DNA from 3 places in the Halomonas sp. H33-56 genome. Region 1 is predicted to be linked to each of the others. Evidence: predicted binding sites of a transcription regulator. Region 1 holds the regulator's gene; each other region holds the start of a gene.
The links. The regulator sigma-54, encoded in region 1, starts transcription at its own class of promoters, with help from an activator protein. The targets are predictions, from matches to a motif close to TGGCACNNNNNTTGCTNT.
Positions count from the first base shown of each region.

Region 1 (7,330 bases):
GACGACCAGGAAGTTCTCTGTGTGCAGGCCACGACAGTGGATACGGTCACGGTACAATGCTTCGAGAATGTCCAGGTAGCGGTTCTGCAGTTCCGGAGAGTCGAGGACCAGCTTTTTAAGCGCGATGCCGTGCACGTTGGCGGTGACCAGACGATAGCGCTCTGCCGACAGGATTTTCGGTGTGGCGATACCCAGTCGCTCCAGTCGGCCGGCGACATAGCGAAAATTGTGGCCGGGGTAGCGCCGGATGCCCAGGCGGTAGCGCCAGCGATCGCTGGTCTTGGGCGTGAAGGTCTTGATGAAGGCGTCCTGGTCCGCGTCGTAGTGGACCTCGGTGTACTTGCCGGTCTGGATCAGTTGCATGGCGTCCTTGGCAGGCAGGGGGTGGCGGTCAAAACAAGGAGAGGGAAGACGTCAGGCGTCTTCGTCGAAGCGTGCGTCGAACAGTGCCTCCAGAGCGTCCAGCACCGCGTCCGCGTCCTTGCCTTCGGCCTCCAGGGTCAGTTCCGTTCCGCAGGGGGCGGCCAGCATCAGCAGCGACATGATGTTGGCGGCGTCACCCGAGCGGCTGCCATGGTGGACGGTGACGGTGGCGTCAAAGGGTTGGCAGCAGGTAACCAGGCGAGTCGCGGCGCGTGCATGCAGGCCGCGACGATTGGTCAGGGTCAGGGTGCGTCGGGCCACGCCTAGAGTCCTCCGCTGTCCAGTCGGCGTTGCTGGCCGAGTTCGCGGTGGCGTAGACGGACGCGGGGATGCTGGTCGGCCAGGGCCGAGGCGATTCCCTCGGCCAGGTAGACCGAACGATGCTGTCCTCCGGTGCAGCCCACCGCCACGGTGAGGTAGCTGCGCTGGCTTTGCTGATAGCGCGGTAGCCAGGTGCGCACCCAGGCGAGAATGTCGCGCTTCATGTCGGCGACGTCCTGATAGCGTTCGAGGAAGTCGATGACGCTGGGATCGCAGCCATTGGCATCACGCAGCGATGGTTCCCAGTAGGGGTTGGGCAGACAGCGGGCATCGAACACGATGTCTGCATCCGGCGGCACGCCACGCTTGAAGCCGAAGGACTCCACGGTCAGGCTCAACTGGCCGCTGCGGTGGTCGGCGACCTGTTCGGCGATGCGCGAACGCAGTTCGTGCACCGACATGCGAGAGCTGTCGATGACCAGATCGGCCAGGTCTCGAATACCCGAAAGGGCCTTCTGTTCGGACTCGATGGCTTCCGCCAGGGTCATGTCGCTATCACGGGTCAGCGGGTGACGGCGCCGCGTGTGGGAGTAGCGCTCGAGCAGAATTCGCGCATCACTGGTCAGGTAGACCACCTGGCAGTCGATCGGACTCTGCTTGAGGGACGCCAGCTGGGCGGGGAAGCGTTCCAGCGCCTCAGGCAGGTTGCGGGCGTCGACGCTGACGGCGATACGGCGGGAATGACCGTTTTCCAGCTCGTCCACCAGGGCGCCCAGCAAGGTCGCGGGAAGGTTGTCGATGGCGTAGAACCCCAGGTCCTCCAGGGCCTGAAGGGCCACGGACTTTCCCGAGCCGGAGCGACCACTGATGATCACGAGCTGCATGTCCTGTCTCCTTGGGCAGGCGTCCATTGCTGATGGCCTAGGCAAGGCCGCGATCAGGAGGGAGTGTCGTCCCCTGGCGCCTGTTGGCGGATGGCTTCCTGCAGGCGCTCGTGAAGCTCGCGCTGGGAGCTGGCGTGGCGCAGACGGTGACGTGTGTCGGCGTCGTTCATGACGCCGGCGACCTGGCCGAGCAGGGCAAGATGGGCGTCGTCGGCCTCTTCCGGCACCAGCAGCACGAACACCAGATCGACGGGCTCACCATCGATGGCATCGAAGTCGACAGGTTCCGCGAGTTTGAGGAAGCCGGAGATGGGCGCCTTGCAGTGGGGGTTGCGGGCATGGGGAATGGCGACGCCATTGCCGATGCCGGTACTGCCCAGGCGCTCACGTCCGATCAGCCGACTGAAGACCTCCTGGCTGTCCAGGCTCGGGGTGTTCTGCGCAATGAAGGTGCTGAAAAACTCCAGCACCCTCTTCTTGCTGCCTCCCGGGACATCGAACAATGTGCGCTCGGGAGGGAGAATGGCTTCCAATGTCATGAGAGTCAGCGAATTCCGGCGCCTTGGGCGCGGGCTTGGGATTTTTCCTTGTGCTTGACCAGCTGGCGGTCCAGCTTGTCGGCAAGGGCGTCGATAGCAGCATACATGTCGCCGTCCTGCGCTTCGGCATGCAGGTCGGCACCGGCGGCGTGAAGGGTGCAGGCGGCCAGCTGGCGTTCCTTTTCCACCGAGAGGGTCACCTGGACGTTGGTGATGTTGTCGTAGTGGCGCTCCACACGGGCGAGCTTCTCTTGTACGTAGTCACGCAGGGGATCGGTCAATTCGACGTGGTGGCCGGTGATGTTGACTTGCATGACAGGCTCCTTGCTCTTTCGGGTGGTGGCTTGATTGTAACCCTTTTTCCGATCCTGCAAACCCCCTCGACGCTACGCAGAAAGACGCAGATGTCATGCGAAATTTCAAGTGCTTGCGCTTTCCCGATAACTAGGCTAGCGACGCCGCAGCGCAAGGCCTCAGCGCAGTCGCTTGCGCTCGCTGGAAGACGGAATATTCATGGCTTCCCGGTACTTTGCCACGGTGCGTCTGGCGACATTGACGCCGTCTTCCGCCAGCAATTCCACCAGTTTGCTGTCCGACAGAGGTTTGCGGGCAGGTTCCTTTTGAATCAACGATTTGATCATGGCGCGGATGGCGGTACTGGAATGGGCGTCGCCATCCTGGCCGACCTGGCTCGAGAAAAAATACTTCAACTCGAACACGCCGCGAGGCGTGTGCACGAACTTCTGGGTGGTCACGCGGGAGATGGTGGACTCGTGCATCTCCACCTTGTCTGCGATATCGGCCAGCACCAACGGTTTCATGGCCGCTTCTCCCTGCTCGAGGAAGTCGATCTGACGCACCATGATTTCCCGGCCGACCTTCAGCAAGGTGTCGTTGCGGCTGGACAGACTCTTGATCAGCCAGCGCGCCTCCTGCAGGTGGTCCTTGAGGAACTGGTTGTCCTGGCTCTTGTCCGCGCGCCGAATCAGCGCAGCGTAGTCGGGCTGGATGCGCAGTCGGGGCATTGCATCCGGATTGAGTTCAACGCGCCAGCCCTCTTCGGTGTGGCGTACCACCAGGTCGGGTATGACGTAGTCGTTATCGCTGTCACCGAACTGGCTGCCGGGACGTGGGTCGAGGCTCCGGATCAGCTCGATGACGCTGTCGAGTTGGTCGTCATCGAGTCCTAGTCGGCGCTTCAGCAGACGTCGGTCGCCGCTGGCCAGCGCCTCGAGAAACTGTCTTACCAGTCGTCCGGCCTGGGGCAGCAGGACGGTATCGCGAGGCAGGCTATCCAGTTGCAGCATCAGACATTCGCGCAGGTCGCGGGCGAACACTCCGGTCGGTTCGAACTGTTGCAGCCGAACCAGCACCGCCTCCACCTCGGCGAGGGGAGGGGGGCGACGACCGTCTTGCTCGAGCCCTTGGGCGATGTCATCCAGTGTCTGCTCGAGATAGCCGTCGGCGTTGACCGCGTCGAGCAGGCTCTCGGCGATCAGGCGTTCCTGGTCGCTGACGTCGAGCATCGCCAGTTGCCAGCTCAGGTGGCTGTGCAGTGACTGGGAGCTTGCCTGGCGCTCGAAATCCGGCGCCTCGCCACTGCCGGCGGGGGTGGTGCCCAGGTCCTGGTAGGTGTCGGACCAGTCGCTGTCCACACTGAGTTCCGAGGGAATCTGATCCGCCCAGTCATCTTCCACGGCTTCCCTGGTCTGCTGTTCGCCGAACTCGTCCTCGAGTTCGAGCATGGGGTTGGCCTCCAGCGCCTGATGGACCTCCTGGCGCAGGTCCAGGGTCGAAAGCTGCAGCAGGCCGATCGCCTGTTGCAGTTGCGGGGTCATGGTCAGCTGGGTACCGATGCGCAGCTGCAGTGACGCCTTGAGGGCCATGGGTCGGGATCCACCAGTGTTGTCGAAAGGCTTTACCCTAACGACGAGTCATCAGACATGCAAGCATCTTGCCAAGTTGGTGTTTTTTGACCTGTGGGAGGGAGTGAAAAGGTCGATGTGGAACAACTTGGTAGGGGGGGGGAGGTGGTTCTTTCGAGGGAGGCCCTGTGTGCAAGGTGAGGCCGACCCTTTCGGGGCCGGCGGTTGGATGCTGATGCTGGCAAGTGTTGCGGCCGCTTGATGCGACTGCGGCTGTCGGGCGGCCCTGCGGTCTAGAGGCGGAAGTTCTCGCCCAGGTAGACCTCCTTGACGCGCTGGTTGGCGAGGATGGACTCGGCGCTGCCCTCGGCGATGATCTGGCCGTCGCCGACGATGTAGGCACGATCGCAGATATCGAGGGTCTCGCGCACGTTGTGATCGGTGATCAGGACGCCGATATCGCGGGCCTTGAGTTGACGAATGATGGACTTGATCTCGCCCACCGAGATCGGGTCGACCCCGGCGAAGGGTTCATCGAGGAGGATAAAGGCCGGCTCGGTGGCCAGGGCGCGAGCGATCTCGACCCGGCGCCGCTCCCCGCCGGACAGGCTCATGCCGGGGTTGTCGCGAATATGGCTGACGTGGAAATCCTCGAGGAGTTGCTCGAGACGTGCTTCTCGGCCCTCGCGGTCGAGGTCCTTGCGGGTCTCGAGGATCGCCATGATGTTGTCGGCCACCGACAGCTTGCGAAAGATCGAAGCCTCCTGAGGCAGGTAGCCGATACCGGCCAGCGCGCGCTGGTGCATGGCCGCGCGGCTCAGGTCCCGATCATCGATGCTGATGCTGCCGGCGTCGGCTCTGACCAGGCCGACGATCATGTAGAAGGAGGTGGTCTTGCCGGCCCCGTTGGGGCCCAGCAGACCGACGATGCTGCCCTGCTCGATTGACAGGCTGATGTCCTGGACGACGCGACGCTTCTTGTAGCTCTTGGCCAGATGGCGAGCGTGGAGAGTCTTCATCAGTTTCCTTGGCTTTCCGGCTCGAGGGTCATGCGAATGCGCTGCTCGCCCTGGACGCCCTGGGCGCTGGAGCGGGCCTGGACCACGCGGCGATCGAGGAAGTACTCCAGATAGGCACCGTCGAAGGTGTCATTGGCCTTGTGCAGCTCAGCCTGGTCGATCAGCTCCATGCGGCGTTCGGCCACGTGGTAGATCACCTTGCGGCCCCAGCCCTTGACCACCGGTTCTTCCGGGGATGGCTTCTGCTCGAGGTAGGCACGTGAGCCGGTCGCGGTCGCCAGTGACAGTTGTCCCTGGTCGTTGCGCTGGATCTCGACGCGTTCGCCGGTGAGGATCATGCTGCCTTGCACAATGCGCACGTCGCCGGTATAGACCGCGGTACCGGCGCGATCATCGAGATCCAGCTGGTCGGCCTCCACCTGAATCGGTGCGCTGCGATCACTTTCCAGCGCCAGGACACTGCTGCCGGTGGCGCCGGCGGCCAGGCCAAGGGCCAGGGCAAGCAGGAGGGCGGGACTTGGACGCATCATGGAAGGGGCTCCTTATTGAGGCTCTGGCGGATGATGACCGGTGACATTGTCGGTCAGGCGAGCGGTATTGTCATGGATCCAGGCGTCGAAGCGCTCCCCTTGCATCTGTTGAGGGGGTTGGCGTAGGACGGCTGGCGTTTCGCTCCAGACATGGCCACTGTCGCTGTCGTAGACCAATACCTCTGTATCAAGCTGCCAACGCTCCGCGGGGGCCTCGAGATGGGCGTCGCCCGACAGGGTCAGGGGGTTGCCGTCCGGACCCAGTTCACCGTTGTCGGCGTCGGCGATCCACTCTCGGCCGCTGTCGTCGATCAGCGCAAGGTCCGGCTGGTCCACCCGGGTGATGTCGTCGAGTGGTGTGTGCACAAGGCGTGGCGTATCGATGCGCTGATGGGGGGTGCCCTGGGCATCGAAGCGGGTCAGGCGGGCATCCACCAGGTAGTAGTCGGGCTCGCCGGCCTTGTCATTGGGTACCAGGTCGGGGACGTTGCTCTCGCGGGGGTCGAGCAACGTCAGGCCGCCACCGAGTACCAGCAGCAGGATGACCAGCCAGAAGCGAAAGCCTGGACGCAGTGCGCTCAGTTTCATGTCAGCGGTCCGTTGCTCAGGTAGCTGTCGATGATATCGTCGAGGCGGCCCTGGGCCATCAGCAGGGTGTCGGTGATCTCGCGCACCGCGCCATGTCCGCCGGCAACCTGGGTGACCCAGTCGGCGTGCTGACGAAGGTAGCAGGGGGCGCCTGGCACGGTGATGCCGACCGCACTGCGATGGATGCAGGGCAGATCCGGCAGGTCATCGCCGCAGTAGGCGACCTGGTCGAGGGTCAGGCCCAGCGAATCGCACAGCGATTCAAGGGCGGGCAGCTTGCGCTCGACCCCTTGCTGTACGTGCTCGATGCCGAGTGCTCTGGCTCTTTGAGTGACCATGGGGGAGCTGCGCCCGGTGATCAGGGCCACCTGGATGCCGGCGCGCTTGGCCAGCTTGAGGCCGTGGCCATCCAGGGTGTTGAACGCCTTCAACTCGGAGCCGTCGGCGTGGAAGTACAGTCGACCATCGGTCAGTACGCCGTCCACGTCCAGCGCCAGCAGCTTGATGTGGCGCAGGCGCTCCACCAGTTCCGGCGCGAGGGAGGCGAGAAGCTCGTGAGACATGACGGCGTTCCTTGTAAAGGGATAAATGAGGCTCAGATGACACCGGCGGCCAGCAGGTCGTGCATATGCAGTGCACCGATTGGGCGCTGCTCGTCATCGACCACCGCCAGGGCGGTGATCCGGCCTTCTTCCATCAGCTTGACCGCTTCCGCCGCCAGGGTGGCGGGGCCGATGCGTCGCCCGGGGGTGGTCATCACGTCATCCACGGTAAGCGAGCTGAAGTCCTGATGGCGATCCAGGGTACGGCGCAGGTCGCCGTCGGTATAGACCCCGGCCAGGGTGCCGTCGGGGGACACCACGCAGGTAAAGCCGAGTCCCTGACGGGTGATCTCGAGCAGGGCATCGCGCAGCGGCGAGCCCGACGGTACCGAGGGCAGCCGGTCGCCGGTATGCATCAGGTCGGCCACGGTCAACAGCAGTCGCTTGCCCAGGCTGCCGCCCGGGTGGGACAGGGCGAAATCCTCGGCGGTGAAGCCGCGGGTCTCGAGCAGCGCCACCGCCAGGGCGTCGCCCAGCGCCAGCGCTGCGGTGGTCGAAGAGGTCGGGGCCAGGTCCAGTGGGCAGGCCTCGCGCTCGACCCCTGCGTATAGATGGGCTTCGGCGTGGCGGGCCAGGGTCGACTGTGCTCGGCCGGTCATGCTGATCAGTGGAATGCCCA
Region 1 is NZ_JAMSHP010000001.1:1,692,072-1,699,401, forward strand. It holds gene NFH98_RS07330 (BUD32 family EKC/KEOPS complex subunit) at 1-363, opposite strand, end outside; gene NFH98_RS07335 (HPr family phosphocarrier protein) at 415-684, opposite strand; gene rapZ (RNase adapter RapZ) at 687-1,568, opposite strand; gene ptsN (PTS IIA-like nitrogen regulatory protein PtsN) at 1,622-2,107, opposite strand; gene hpf (ribosome hibernation-promoting factor, HPF/YfiA family) at 2,113-2,421, opposite strand; gene NFH98_RS07355 (RNA polymerase factor sigma-54) at 2,581-3,993, opposite strand; gene lptB (LPS export ABC transporter ATP-binding protein) at 4,266-4,991, opposite strand; gene lptA (lipopolysaccharide transport periplasmic protein LptA) at 4,991-5,521, opposite strand; gene lptC (LPS export ABC transporter periplasmic protein LptC) at 5,534-6,109, opposite strand; gene NFH98_RS07375 (KdsC family phosphatase) at 6,106-6,672, opposite strand; gene NFH98_RS07380 (KpsF/GutQ family sugar-phosphate isomerase) at 6,705-7,330, opposite strand, start outside.

Region 2 (7,330 bases), 1.3 Mb from region 1:
TGGCTTATGAGGACTGCTCGGGATCTCGCTGCCAGTAGCGGCGGGTCAGGCGCACCAGCAGTATCAGGGTGAGGGCGGCGTACAGAGCAGCTATCGCGTCGTCGGCGACGATGCCGAGTCCCCCGCCGATGCCCTCGATCTCGCGTACCGGAGACAACTTGGAGATATCGAACAGGCGAAACAGTAGATAGCCCAGCGGCAGGATGATGCGCCGTCGGTAGCGCGAGAAGGCCAGCACCGCGATGGGCAGGGCCACCCATTCGTCGAGCACGATCTGGGGCAGGTCGCCGCCGCCCAGCCACAGCGAAGCGAAGTGGCAGACGGGAACGGCCAGCACGAGGAGCGTCAGGGTAACGGCCAGGCGCGTGCCGAGCGGCAGCCGGAACAGCCACCAGGCGACCGGTAGTCCGATCAGGGAGCCGACCGTCCCCGGCGCCCAGGGGGAATAGCCCAGGCCGAAGCCGGTGGCAATCCAGATCAACAGGTCCTGCATGGAATCTCTCCTGAGAAGACGGTGGGCAGGGCAGGGCAAGGCCGGGCAGAGCCTGCGCAATATAAAGGACAGCGAATCAGCCGGCTATCGGCGCTGCCGGGTGATCGCCAGGGCTGGCGGAGGTCGGGCAGGTGGCCGCGACTTCCCCGGCGGGAACAACGTCCACTTCCACCTCGAGGCGCTGGCGCCCACCACCGGTCACCACGCCCTTGAGCGGCGCCACGTCCTCGTAGTCGCGGCCCCAGCCAAGCAACAGGTGTCGTTCGCCGGCGCGCACACCGTTGGTGGGGTCGAAGTCGAGCCAACCCCAGCCGGGTATCAGCACGGAGAACCAGGCGTGGGAGGCGTCGGCGCCCATCAGTCGAGGCTGTCCTGGAGGCGGTCGAGTCTCGAGATAGCCGCTGACGTAGCGCGCGGCCAGACCCACCGAGCGCAGGGTGGCGATGGCCAGGTGAGCGAAGTCCTGACACACCCCACGGCGATGCTGGAGCACCTGGGACGGTGTCGTCTCCATGTCGCTGAACTCGCTGTCGTAGCGGAATTCCTCATGGATGCGACGGTTCAAGCGCTCCACGCAGTCCACCAGATCGCCACCAGCGGGAAAACAGTCTTCGGCCCAGGCGGCGAGCAGCGGGCGGCGCTCGATATAGGCGGAGTTTTCAAGAAACGGCTGTGCTTCGCGGAAACCTGGCTGGTGGCGGTCTGCCAACAGCTCTCGACACCGCTCCCAGCTAATGATGGCCTGCGGCGCTGTGGCGCGAGGCGAGGTCATGACCTGCGCCTCCAGCGTGACCTCGAGCTGGGTATGGGGGGTGTCGACCGCGAACAGCGCGATATGGTTGCCGAAGGCGTCCTGTCGGCTCTGGCGTAGCGACTCGCCCGGCGAGATCGACAATTGCGCCCAGGCAACCTGCTGGTAGGCCATCTCACGGGGCATCAGGCAGGCCTCGTTCTCGCTGAGTGTCACGATCTCGCTGTAGTGGTAGCGCGTGGTGTGGCGAAGTCGATAGATCATCTGCCGGATCCCGCCGTGCCACCCCTGACAAGGCTGGCCAGACGGCACCGCCTGGCGCCGCTGTCTTGAGCAGGGCAGGACAGCGGTGCGCACGAGCCAGGGAGTGCGGAACGAGAAGAGGCAGGCATGGGAAGCGAGGAGGCTCCTGGGTGTCGGCGAATGTTGCAGAAGGTGACGATATCCCCCCCGAACCGTGGCGACAAGATGTACCCGACTCCTGCCTTTCTCTCAAGCCCGAAAGGTGGGCGTCGTCAGCAGCAGGTGCCATCGACCGGCTTCTGCAAGGGCTGCCGAGGGCTACCGCCCGCGCTTGCCGGGGGGCGCCATGATTGCACCAGATCGGTGCTCGCTGCCCCTTCTTGCTGGTTCGTGGGGCACTTTCGGCAGGAGCAAGTGGTCGCTTTTTGTCCAAATTGCTCAATTGCGCCAGCCCATTCGGCGAGAAGGCTCGGCGCTGCGGCCTATTCTCGGCGGTCTGGTACAGGGCTTGCTATACAGCAAGGAGGGACCCGGTACGGTCGAAGGCGGGGGTGCCATCGTCGTGGTCGGGTCGCCGGATGCCGAAAACAATCGAGGGTGTGCCGATGAGCCATGTGGATTGGCAGCAATATGACTGCGCAGGGTTCTATGACGAACTGGTGGCGACGCCCGGGATGCCGCGGGAGGCGGCCAAGATGCTGTGTGACGTGCTCGCGGGCTTTGCCCCTGACGAGCTGGAAGAGCGCAAGAACGCAGCAGAGATCGCCATTCGCACCATGGGGATCACCTTCACGGTGTATTCCGAGGGCAGCATGATCGACCGCGCCTGGCCTTTCGACATCGTGCCTCGCATCATCCCCGCCGACGAGTGGCGACGCACCGAGGCAGGCCTCAAGCAGCGGGTCGAGGCGCTCAACCTGTTCATCGACGACCTGTACCACGACCAGAAGGTCGTCAAGGATGGCGTGCTGCCGGCGGCGGTGCTCGAGCAATCCGTCAACTTTCGCCCCCAGTGTGTAGGGATCGATCCGCCCCACGGGGTCTGGGCGCATATCTGCGGCTCCGATCTGGTGCGTGGTGGCGACGGCACCGTCTACGTACTGGAGGACAACCTGCGGATACCGTCCGGGGTGTCCTACATGCTCGAGAATCGCAACGTAACCAAGCGCGTGCTGCCGGAGCTGTTTGCCTCGGGCAAGATTCATCCGGTGGACGACTATGTGCCCCAGCTTTACGACATGCTGGCGGGCATGTCGCCACGCCATTGGGACGATCCCCAGGTGGTGGTGCTGACCCCGGGTATCTACAACTCGGCCTACTACGAGCACGCCTACCTGGCCCAGCAAATGGGTGTGCAACTGGTCCAGGGCCCGGATCTGCTGGTCGATGACGACGACGTGGTCTACATGCGCACCGTCCAGGGGCTGACCCGTGTGGACGTGATCTACCGCCGCGTCGACGACGCCTTCCTCGACCCGGAGGCGTTTCGCAAGGACTCGGTGCTGGGCGTGCCCGGATTGATGCGGGCCTGGCGCAGCGGCAAGGTGGCGCTGGCCAACGCCCCGGGGGCCGGTGTCGCCGATGACAAGGTGGTCTACGCCTTCGTGCCGAAACTGATCAAGTACTACCTGGATCAGGAGGCGCTGCTGCCCAATGTGCCGAGCTACCTGTGCATGCTCGAGGAAGACCGCCGCTATGTGCTGGAGCACCTGCATGAACTGGTGGTAAAGCCCGCCAACGAGTCCGGCGGCTACGGCATGCTGATGGGCCCCCAGGCCTCCCAGGCCGAGCGTGATGCCTTCGCCAGGCTGATCCAGGAGAACCCACGCAACTACATGGCTCAGCCCATGCTGAACCTGTCCACCACCCCCACGCTGTTCGATGGCCGGCCCGAGCCGCGCCACGTCGATTTGCGCCCCTTCATCCTGTCGGGCCAGGACGGCGCCTACGTCACCACCGGTGGATTGACCCGTGTGGCCCTGGTCAAGGGCTCGCTGGTGGTCAACTCGTCCCAAGGGGGCGGCAGCAAGGACACCTGGATCGTCGAGACGGGGGAGGACTGAGACCATGCTGATGCTTTCCAGAGTCGCCGAAAACCTGTACTGGATGGCCCGCTACATCGAGCGTGCCGAAGATACCGCCCGCCTGATCAACGTCTCCAGTCACCTGATGCTCGACATGCCCTACCGCCAACCGCTGGGATGGGCGGCGATGATCGATATCACCGGGGGCGCCGAGGTGTTCGAGACCCTCTACGACGAGCCCAACGATCGCAACGTGGTGCAGTTCCTGTGTGCCGACCGACGCTACTCCGGCTCGATCCTGTCCGCCCTTGCCCAGGCCCGCGAGAATCTGCGCACCACGCGGGACGTGGTACCGCGGGAGGTCTGGGAAGAAATCAACCAGCTCTACATGACCGCCAGTGCCCACGCTGATGCGGGCCTCGGCCCGGGACGCCGAGAGCGCTTTCTGAAGCTAGTGATTCGCGGCTGTCAGACGTTGATCGGGTTGATCGAGGGCACCCTCAGCTACGGTGGGTCACGGACCTTCATGATGCTCGGGCGCCAGCTCGAACGGGCCGACATGATCACCCGCATCATCGATGTGCGCTCGGCCAACCTGCTGCAGCGTGACAGCGACGAGATTCGTCCGTTCGAGCACCTGCAGTGGATGAGCGTGCTCAAGTCGTTGACGGCCTACCAGATGTATCGACAGCACGTGCGCTGTCGGGTCAGGGCCACCGACGTGCTGCGGTTCCTGGTGCAGGACTCCCTGTTCCCGCGTTCGGTGTCGCGCAGTCTCAAGGACAGCATTCGCGCGCTGCGCTCGCTGCCGCGACATGAGCGCGCCCTGGCCACGGCGACGCTGGTGCTGGCCGATGTGGCCGAGGCCGACGTCCGTGCCCTGGTGCGCTCCCCCGAGGCCCTGCACGACTTTATCGACGTGCTGCAACAGGGCTTTGCCGAGCTGCACACGGCGATCGCCCGCACCTACTTCCCGACCCTCGATGACCTGGGCGATGGCGAGCTACTGGCGGCCAGCGACCAGGCGTGAGACCGGTGGGCCGGGTATGCCCCGGCCCGCCTGCGCTGAGCCACTGCTGAATCTAGCCAAACCGGATCTAGCCAGGCCGGATCTAGCCAAGCCGAATCTTGCCAAGCGTTGCGGCCCCTCTGGAAAGAGGGCCGCATGGTGGTGCTAGGTGGGACGACGGGCGGCTTACTGCTGTCGTCGCGCCGCCAGCACCATGTCGTGGATATAGCAAAGCTTGCAGGCGATGGTCGGGGTGATCACCTCCGGCACCAGGTCGAGCAGCCCCATCTCGCGATTCATCTCGTTGAAGCCGAGACTCAGGCGGCGAAAGGTGGTCAACATCGCTTCGAGGTCCTCGTCGAAGCCGGTGGGGGTGATGCCGAAGTGTCCGGCGGTATCGAGGATGGCGACCATGTCCAGGTAGAAGCCGAAGGTTTCGGCGAAGTCCTCCCAGGGGTGCATGGTGGCGTAGGCCGACACGAAGTGGCCGCGCCAGTCATTCGGTGGTCCCTGCTGATAGTGGCGATCGAGGGCTTCGCTGTAGCTGGGGTTGTTGTGGTCACCGAATACCTCGATGTAGGCCGACTCGTCGCGCCCCTTGATCAACAACTCCCAGTAGTAGTGCCCGATCTCGTGGCGGAAGTGGCCGATCAGGGTACGGTGGGCCTCATTGAAGTCGTTGCGCAGGCGCTCGCGCTCGACGTCGTCGGCTTCCTTGACGTTGATGGTGATGAGTCCGCCGGCGTGACCGGTGAACACCGGCATGCCCTCGTCGCTGGAGTGCCAGTCGCCTTCTGCCGCCACTTCGTCGGCGAGGAAGGCGAAGGCCAGCGGCGGGTTGGCGCGGCGGCCATCTACCTCGTGGGGTAGCCCCAGCAGGTCGAGGGTGTAGAAAAGCCGGCGCTTGGCACTCTCGAGCTTGGCCCAGCGTTCACGATGACCGGGCACCGACAGGTCGGGGATGGCCTGGTTGTGGCGACAGCAGTCACACAGCGTCATGCCACGGTCGGCCTCCTCGCTGGTGATCATGCGGTTGCAGACCCCTTCCACGGAATAGTTGTGGCACTTGACCAGCAGCGTAGCGCAGGTGTCGTCGACGCAGCGGTAGCGACCATCGGGCTGGAGATCGACCGTCACCAGGGCATGGCAACCCGGGCACCAGCCAAGTTCGGAGTGGCATACCAGGCAGAGGGTATTGTCGAAGAACAGGCGGTTGTCACAGCGTTGGCAGGGGTAGTGGCGCATTCGCATGCCCTCGGGCGTGGCCAGTCAGGTGTCGTCGCCAGTATAGCCAGGCTACCGGGCGGGCGGCGGGTCGGTCTCGTCTGGAGTGTGCTGAGGCGACTCGGTGGCGTGGGCCGTGGGCGCTGGCGCCAGCGACTGCGCCAGCGCCAGCACCTGGGCGAGAAATTCCCGCTGGTCGTCGGCGAAGGCCGCCCGCCAGTCACCCTCGTAGATCTCGAAGTGGCCAGTGTCGTAGGTCTTGAGTGTGGCCCGTGATCCCAGTGCTTCGGCCAGCCGGTAGCCGGGGGCGATCGGCGCGACGCTGTCACGCAGGCAAAGTTGCAGCAGCACCGGACAGTGAACCTGGCGGGCCCGGGTGACCGGGCGGTAGAGCCCGAGCGCCAGCAGGGCGCGTGGTGCAATGCGATTGTCGAAGTCGTCATCGGCAAACGACAGGATCCCCGTCAGGGCGTCCGGGGCGGAGAGCGCGGCCAGGGTCCCCGGCTCGCCGGCCAGCGGCAGGTACCGGGGCCCTCGGCCGAGGCAGCCCCTGGCAAGGTCGGCGAGTCCCACCCCGGTCATGCGCAGGAAGGTGCCAAGTCCTGCGTCCTTGAGCTTGAGCAGCGACGAGGCCCGACCGTCGAGCATCGGATTCATGGCGATGACCGCAGCGACATCGTCGCGACGAGCCGCCAGAGTGATGACATGGGCCGACGAGAATGACGTACCCCAAAGCACCAGCGGGAGGGCCGGTGCCCGGCTCCGGGCATAGTCGATGGCGGCCGTGTAGTCCTGTTGCTGGCGCTTGATACCGAGCAGCTGGCGAGGCTCGCCGTCGGAGCGGCCGAAGTGACGATAGTCGAAGACCAGCACGCTGTGGCCGGCGTGATGCAGGGCCTGGGCGTAGCCAACAAGGCCGCCTGCCACCGTTCCACCAAGACCGTGGGCCATGACCACCACCGCACCATCGTCGGCACCTTCGAACCACCAGCCGCGACAGCGAGTATCGTCGCTGTCGAAGGTTACCGCTTCGGCGCAGGACAGCTCGCGGGTGTCGGCACTGTCGAGGGGCAACGGTGTGGCGCTGTTGTTGGGGCTGGCGTCATCACTTTCGCTCATCGGCTGGCCTCCTTCAGGTCGCCATCCAGGCCGTCATCCCGGTCGTCATCGAAGACGGCCAAGGTCATGTAGACGCTGTTGGGATCCTCGACATAGCCGGCGAAGGGCGCACAGGGGGTAAAGCCGTGACGCGTGTAGAACTGGCGAGCCGGAGCGAAGCCCGGCTGTGAGCCGGTCTCCAGGCTCAGCCGGCGATAGCCACGCAGTCTGGCCTCCTCGATCACCTTGTAGAGCATCAAGGAGGCCAGACCCCGGCGAAGGTGGCTTGGTGCCGTGCGCATGGACTTGATCTCGCCGTGGTCGTGGCTGACTTCCTTCAGGGCGACGCAGCCGACCAGATCGTCATCATCCCACAGCCCCCACAGGGTCACCTCCGGCGCCTTCAGTTCATCCAGGGTCAGGGCATGGCGGCTTTCCGGCGGCGAGGTGGGCGCCAGTTTCTTCAGCCCGCGGCGGTGGGCGCGGAT
Region 2 is NZ_JAMSHP010000001.1:382,804-390,133, forward strand. It holds gene NFH98_RS01745 (phosphatidylglycerophosphatase A family protein) at 5-493, opposite strand; gene NFH98_RS01750 (transglutaminase family protein) at 570-1,508, opposite strand; gene NFH98_RS01755 (circularly permuted type 2 ATP-grasp protein) at 2,093-3,550, shown strand; gene NFH98_RS01760 (alpha-E domain-containing protein) at 3,555-4,541, shown strand; gene NFH98_RS01765 (zinc-binding metallopeptidase family protein) at 4,707-5,765, opposite strand; gene NFH98_RS01770 (alpha/beta hydrolase) at 5,817-6,863, opposite strand; gene NFH98_RS01775 (GNAT family N-acetyltransferase) at 6,860-7,330, opposite strand, start outside.
Region 2: a site for sigma-54 is predicted at 1,985-2,002, ahead of NFH98_RS01755 (circularly permuted type 2 ATP-grasp protein). Genes of this name have one in related genera too.

Region 3 (7,330 bases), 2.7 Mb from region 1:
GAGCAGCGACGCCATGATCAGCTCCCACACGCCTTCCACCCAGAGGTGAACGACCCACCACCAGTAGACCTTGTCTACCGCCAGGTTGCCGGGGTTGTAGAAGGCGAACAGCCAGAATACCGCCGCCAGCCACAGGCCCAGCATCAGCACCAGGTTGATGGTGGTCTTGCGGCCCTTGAGCAGGGTCATGCTGGTGTTGTAGAGGAAGATCAGGAAGGACACCGTGATCAGCACCTTGACGAAGAAGGGCTGCTCGAGGAATTCACGTCCCTCGTGGATGCCAAGCTGATAGCACACCAGGGCGGCGACCCCGGCCACCACAAAGATGCCCAGCTGCAGGTAGGCCAGCATCGGGCTATGAATCTCCCGTTCGGCCTCTTCCGGCATCAGGTAGTAGGTGCAGCCCATGAAGCCGATCAATAGCCACACGATCAGCAGATTGGTATGGCTGACGCGGATAATGTTGAACGGCATCAACTGGGCCAGGAAGTCTGGAAAGACATAGACCAGCGCCGCCATGATGCCAAACACCAGCTGAAGGGCAAAAAGCCCCATCGCCACCAGGAAGAAGGCGTAGGCCACCTTCTGTGTTTCATATTTCATTTTTCATGTTCCTCCACGGTTTCCCCTCACGCGACGGGTACGCCATTGCGATCTTGTCGATATGTCACGCGAACTCACCGACCTATCCCGATACGTGGGGCGGCCAGTTCTGATCATCGATAGCGTCGGTCCACTCGAGGAAATCGATCAGCGAGGTCATTTCCTCGTCGCTCAGATCGAACTGCGGCATCTTGCGCCGCCCTGGTACGGCCAGCGGCTGAGCGCGCATCCAGGCCGCCAGTCCCGCCCTTGCCGCCTCGGGGTTTTCGCGCCCGTGATAGCGGGTCCAGACATTGGACAGTTCAGGCGCAAAATAGGCCCCCTCACCCATGATGCTGTGACAGTTGATACACATGTTCTTTTCCCACACATGCTTGCCTTCGCGTACCGAATCGGTCAGCGGAAGTGCGCTGGTGGACTCCGTCACGATGTACCAGTGACTGTGAGCAGTCAGCGCTACAAAGATCAGGAAAAAGAACAGTGAGCCCCCGTAGAAGATGTTGCGTGCTGCGGATTTTGTCAGACCCTCGGCCATGACCACGTCTCCTCATTGTTTGGCCCATGGTGCCGGAGAGTCAGACCTCCCTGGCCCCGTTGACCATTGTATTGAGGAGCGCTCTTCTATACCTGAGTTAAACACTCGGAATATGACATGCATCACCAAAATTCTTGATTGATTCGCCCCATCAACCACTTAAACATTCGCCGGGACTATCGGCGATAAACGATGAAATTGACGAGACAAGATGACGACAATATCGCCACTGACAGGAGAAAAACCAACGCCATTGAGGTAAATCAATGCATTGCAATAAAGAGGCTATACCAGCCAGGACAGGACGCTGTGTCGGTGCGCGGCGCCAAGCATATAGACGAAGATCAGCAGCGCCAGGCAGGCCGACAGCGCCCGCGTTCGGACGCTGGCAGCTCGTCGAAGCGCCAGACTGCCGAAGCCGACATAGGCCAGCAGGGCGGTCAGCTTGGCCGCCAGCCATGGCGTCTGGTGAGGCCACTGGGTGGTGAGCACCATCAGCGACAGCCCCGCCGCCAGCAGCAGGGTATCGAGCAGATGGGGCAGGACACGCACCCAGGAGCGTTCGAGCCAGGGCGACTCGGTCACCGACCACAGGGCGCGCAGGGCGAAGAGGGCACCGCTGACCAGCGCCAGCGACACATGCAGGGACTTGAGGGTGAGGTAGAGCGGTAACATCTAAGCCTAGCCGTCCTGACCGTCGACACGCGGACTGCCGAGAATCGGCACATAGTGGGCCAGAAAGATGGCGTAGCCGAGACACCACAGGAGGATGCTCAGGCTGTAGACCCAGTGGGTGACCGAGGGCCACAGCGCCAGCACCAGCGAGCGCGACAGTCCCGCCGCCACCAGCAGGCCCAGGGCCACGCCGATGCCCGGCAGACAGCGCATGGGGCGGCCGGTATGGCCCAGCGACACCCGCGACATCATCGACAGCATCATGGTGCCCATGGCACCCACGGTGATGGCGTGGACACCCAGCTCTGCCCGGCCGACGCCCCACAGCCCCAGGGCCCACAGCAAAAGCCCCAGCGGCACGAAGGCGTAGCTCAGGTGAAGGCTCCACAGCAGGGGTTCACGTCCGGTGGCACGGCCTTGCCAGCGTATCAGGCGCAGCGGGTGGGCCAGCGCCGCCGCCAGCAGCGCCAGCGCCAGTACGCTGTCGGGCAGATCGGCCCCCAGGGTGCGTGTAAGCTGCAGCACCACCGCCAGCGCCAGGCTGCCGAGCGCCAGCCCCTCTAGCCAGGGCAGCGCCGGGCGGCGCTTCAGGCCCAGCCGGTTGGCGGTGAACATCGGGATCACCCGACCGCCCAGCACCCCCATGATCAGCGTCACCAGCAGCACCGCCAGGTAGGACGACTGGCGCACCAGCTCAGGGTCACCCTGGAGCACGCCCAGGTGGCTGCCCAGGTTGGCACCGGCGAGGATCGCCAGCACCGGCACGAAGATCAGGTTGCGCCAGCGCTTCGCCCGGATCACCATCACCGCCATCACGGCGCAGACGATCAGCAGAAAGCCGACGTCCAGCGCCATCACCAGCGCCTGTGGCAAGACGGGAAAGGCCAGCCCCAGCCTGGCCGCCAGCCACAGTGCGACGAGCCCCAGCAGCGGGGCGCCATGGAGCCCCCTGAGGCCGGTCCAGGTCTGCACCGCGGTCAGCAAGAACCCCGAAACCACCGCCCCCACCACACCGAACAGCATCTCGTGCTGGTGCCACCACAGCATGCCCGCCCGGGGCGACAGCACGAAGATGCCGTGCCAGAAAGCGAGCCACACCAGCAGGGCCACCACGCTGAAGGCCGCCGCCAGCAGGAAGAAGGGACGAAAGGCGAGGCGCGCAAGAGGCAGACGAGCGGCGACGGATGACATGGCGAGTACCTGAGTAATTCACTTGGTCTTGTGAAGTCTGGCCCGCTTTGGACAACATCACCATGATGCACATCAAAGGCACTGCCGATGCCGCAAACCTGACTCACGCTGGCAAGCCCTGCATCCCCCAACCCAGCCCCAACCCCGCGACAGCCTCGCACGCCCTTGGCGATGACCAGGCCAGAATCAGGCCTTTAGCCCCAGCCGCCGCGCCAGGCGATGCAGATTGCCGGGGTCCAGCCCCAGCCGGCGAGCCGCCCCTGCCCAGTTGCCTTCAGTGTCCAGGGCCTGCCGGATGCGCTCGCGCTGAAAGGCCTCGGAGGCCTCCCGCAGCGAGGGCTCTCGATCCAGCGCCTCGCCCGCTGGCCGATCGGCCGGCGACACGGCGCTTCGAGACGTGTCGCCTTGCGCTGCGGGCGCGTCGGTGGCCCGGGCTGTCGCCGGCGCCAGCCCCAGGTGTTCGACCTCGATGCGTACGCTACGACGGCGGGCATCGGGCGTCCCCAGCACGTCCACCGAGGCCAATGCCAGCAGCGAGGCTCGTGCCAGCAGCGACTCCAGCTCGCGCACATTGCCTGGCCAGTGCCAGCCCGCCAGCGACACCCGCGCGGCCTCGCTCAGGCGCAGGTTGCCGACGCCGAGACGCACCCGGTTCTGCTCCAGGAAGTGTCCCACCAGCAGCGCCAGGTCCTCGGGACGCTGGCGCAGCGGTGGAACCTCCAGAGGGAAGGCGCTGAGCCGATGATAGAGATCCTCGCGAAAGCGCCCCTGGGCGACCTCCAGGGCAAGATCCCGGTTGGTCACCGCGACCACCCGAACGTCGACATGCTGGAGCCGATCGCTGCCCAATGGCTGGACCTCGCCTTCCTGCAGCACCCGCAACAGCTTCGGCTGCAGCTCCAGCGGCAGCTCGCCCACCTCGTCCAGCACCAGGGTGCCGCCGTCGGCCATCTGGAAGTGCCCGCGATGGTCGCTGGTTGCCCCGGAGAACGCCCCGCGCCGATGGCCGAACAGGGCGCTCTCGATCAACGAGGCTGGCAGCGCGGCGCAGTTCACCACCACCAGTGGCCCATCGGCACGTCGCGAGCCGTGATGGAGGGCATGGGCGATGCGTTCCTTGCCGACGCCGGTCTCGCCCAGCACCAGCACGCTCATGTCGGTGGCGGCGACCAGCTCCACCGAGGCCATCAGCTTGCGCATGGCGCCACTGCGCCAGCCGGTCAGCCGACGCGGCAACTGGCCATGGCCATCCCGCTGCAGGGCGAGCTGCAGGCGGGCGCCGTCCAGACGCCGGGACAGCCGCAGGCAAGTGCCCAGCAACTCGGCCGCCGCCAGCAGGCCCTGGTCATCCAGCTCGGCCAGCGCCCCCGGGGTCAGGGCGTCCAGGGTGACCATGCCGATCAGCTCATCACCGTCGCGCAACGCCACCCCCAGACAGTCATGGACAGGGCTAAGACCGTCATCCAGCAACCCGTCGTAGGGATCAGGAAGGGGCGAGTCCGCGGCAAAGCGGCAGACCCCCGGCGCCTCGGCGATGGCGGCGAGGCGAGGATGCTCGCCCAAGGCGAAGGTCCTGCCGGCCACGCCCTCGGGCAGGCCGATGGTGGCCACCGGCCTGAGGCCGGAGCCCTGCGCCACCAGCAGCGCGCTGGCATCCGCCGCGGTGGGGGCCACCAATGATTCGAGCACGCCCTGCCAGGCCTCGGCGAGCTCGGGGCCCTGCTCATCGCCCAGGCGCTGCAGCAGGGCACGCAGGCGTCGTAGAAAGCTGACCACCTAGAATGTCCTTTTGACTATCAATAGTGTCAAAACGATAGCACTTGTAGTGTCAGATCGACATGCAACCTCGATTTCATTCGCAAGAGGTACCACTGTCCTGGGCGAATACCGGGACAGAATCGGGTCGCAAACGTGGCCGGGAACCGGGCCAGAAAAAAAGGAGCCGGGTAGCGTGACCAGCGCTCTCGACAAGCGCCCTGTGGATCCACACTGCCCGCTCATTACCTACTCTGGATCACCCGCACTGTGGCAAGTTGGCGCACCTTAAGCGAAGCGGCATATCGCTTGCTCCATACAGGGTACAGAAAGGCGACGAGCGATACGCCCCGACCCCGTGGAAGCACCGCAGGTGTCGAGGCATATCAACCGATGCTCTGTTCACAAGCTGTAGAGAAAAAGTAGGCCCAAACGAGCCAGGCCTCCGACGCGGTGAAGGTTTTTTGCCACAGTGGGAGCGCGCTGCGCCATATCCCTGACAGGAGACGCCATGACCACCGCTGCCCAAGACGCCATCATCGATGCCACCGCCCCTCTGGTCGCCGAACACCTCGACGCCATCACCGCCCGTTTCTATCCGCTGATGTTCGAGCGCTACCCGGAGGTCAAGGCGGTGTTCAACCAGGCCCACCAGGCCGACGGTGGCCAGCCGAAGGCGCTGGCGCGAGGGGTGCTGGCCTATGTCGGCCTGCGCCGCCAGCCCCAGGAGGTCATCGACTCGATGCAGACGGTGATCAGCAAGCACGTCTCGCTGGGCATCCAGCCCGAGCAGTACCCCATCGTCGGCGAATGCCTGATGGCCGCCATCGGCGAGGTGCTGGGCGAGGTGGTGACGCCGGAGATCGCCGACGCCTGGGCGGCCCTTTACAGCGACCTGGCCGCGCTGTTGATCGCCGCCGAAGCCGAGCGCTACCAGGCCTTCGCCGAGCGCCCCGGCGGCTGGCGTGGACTGCGCGAGTTTCGTGTCGCCCAGATCCAGCGCGAGTGCGAGGTAATTCGCTCCTTCACCCTGGAGCCGGTCGACGGCCAGCCGGTGGCCGACGCCGAGCCCGGCCAGTACATCGGCCTGCGTCTGGCGGTGGACGAGGCAATCGTGCATCGCCACTACAGCCTGTCCGGCAGCCCCAACGGCCGTAGCTATCGCATCTCGGTGAAACAGGAGCCGGGCGGCCTGGTCAGCAACTTCCTGCACCAGCAGATGCGCGTCGGCGACACCCTGGAACTGCTGCCCCCTGCCGGTGAGCTGACCCTGGACGATGGCGACGCACCGGTAATGCTGATCAGCGGCGGCGTCGGCCAGACCCCGATGCTGCCGCTGGCACGCCAGGCCCTGGCCCAGGGACGCCGGGTCTGCTACATCCACGCTGCCCGGAACATCGACCACCACGCCTTCCGTGGCGAGGTCGAGGCCCTTGCCCGAGACTATCCGCAACTGCTGACCCGGGTCTGCGCCTACGAGGAAGGCGACGGTGGCGACATCAAGGGCCGCCTCGAGCGTGAGCTGCTGGCCCGCCTGCTGCCCGGCGGCGACGCCCAGTGCTACTTCGTCGGCCCGCCACCCTTCATGAGCGCCATCGACAGCCATCTGGCAGAACTGGGCATCCCCGAGCAGCGCCGTCACTACGAGCACTTCGGCCCCTCGCGTCCGCTTGAACCTACCAAGAGCGCCGCCTGACAAGCACGTCTGACCGTCGCGTTCCACTCAGCCCACCACGACAAGGCCGCGCCCGAGGGCGCGGCCTTGTCGTGTCTCCCAGCCATCACTCACCAACCTGAGTTTCAGGCGTGCTGTCGCGCCTCGGGCTTTCTCACCACCATGAAGTAGTAGAACACCCCGGTCAGCGCCAGGAAGAACAGGCTGTCGGGACTGGTGAGGAAGATCAGCGGGTTGCCGTCGGACAGCGACAGCGAGCGTCGGCAGTATTCCTCCAGGCTCGGGCCGAGCACGAAACCGAGCAGCAGGCAGGCCACCGGATAGCCCTGACGCCGCAGCAGGAAGGCGAGCACCCCGAACACCAGCGCCAGTCCCATCTGGAAGATCGAGTAGGTAGCCACGTAGCAGCCGACCAGCGCGATCACCGCGATGCTGGCGTAGAGCACATCGCGGCGGATCGAGACGATCCGCACGAACCAGGGTCCCAGCACGTAGAGCGTCAGCGGCACCATCACCAGGGCCGCCACCAGCAGCGCCATGAACATCGGAGCCACCAGCGCAAGCTGGCTGTCGAGGAACTGCGGCCCGGGCTGCAGGCCGTTGATCACCAGCACGCCCAGCACGATGGCGGTGGTGGGATCGCCGGGAATACCGAAGGACAGCATCGGCACGAAGGCGCCGCTGCACATGGCGTTGTTGGCGCCCTCCGCCGCCGCGATGCCTTCCACCGAACCCTTGCCGTACTTCTCCGGGTGGCGTGTGCTGCGCATGGACTCGGCGTAGGCGACAAAGGCCGCCATGGAGCCTCCGGCGCCCGGCAGCACGCCGACGCTGTAGCCGATGATGGCGGTCTTGACGTAGCGATAGACGCCGATTTCACGCACCTCGTGCCAGGG
Region 3 is NZ_JAMSHP010000001.1:4,435,988-4,443,317, forward strand. It holds gene NFH98_RS19075 (cbb3-type cytochrome c oxidase subunit I) at 1-603, opposite strand, end outside; gene NFH98_RS19080 (c-type cytochrome) at 686-1,138, opposite strand; gene NFH98_RS19085 (SirB2 family protein) at 1,424-1,813, opposite strand; gene NFH98_RS19090 (NnrS family protein) at 1,820-3,004, opposite strand; gene norR (nitric oxide reductase transcriptional regulator NorR) at 3,191-4,780, opposite strand; gene hmpA (NO-inducible flavohemoprotein) at 5,271-6,455, shown strand; gene NFH98_RS19105 (tripartite tricarboxylate transporter permease) at 6,560-7,330, opposite strand, start outside.
Region 3: a site for sigma-54 is predicted at 5,058-5,075, ahead of hmpA (NO-inducible flavohemoprotein). Genes of this name have one in related genera too.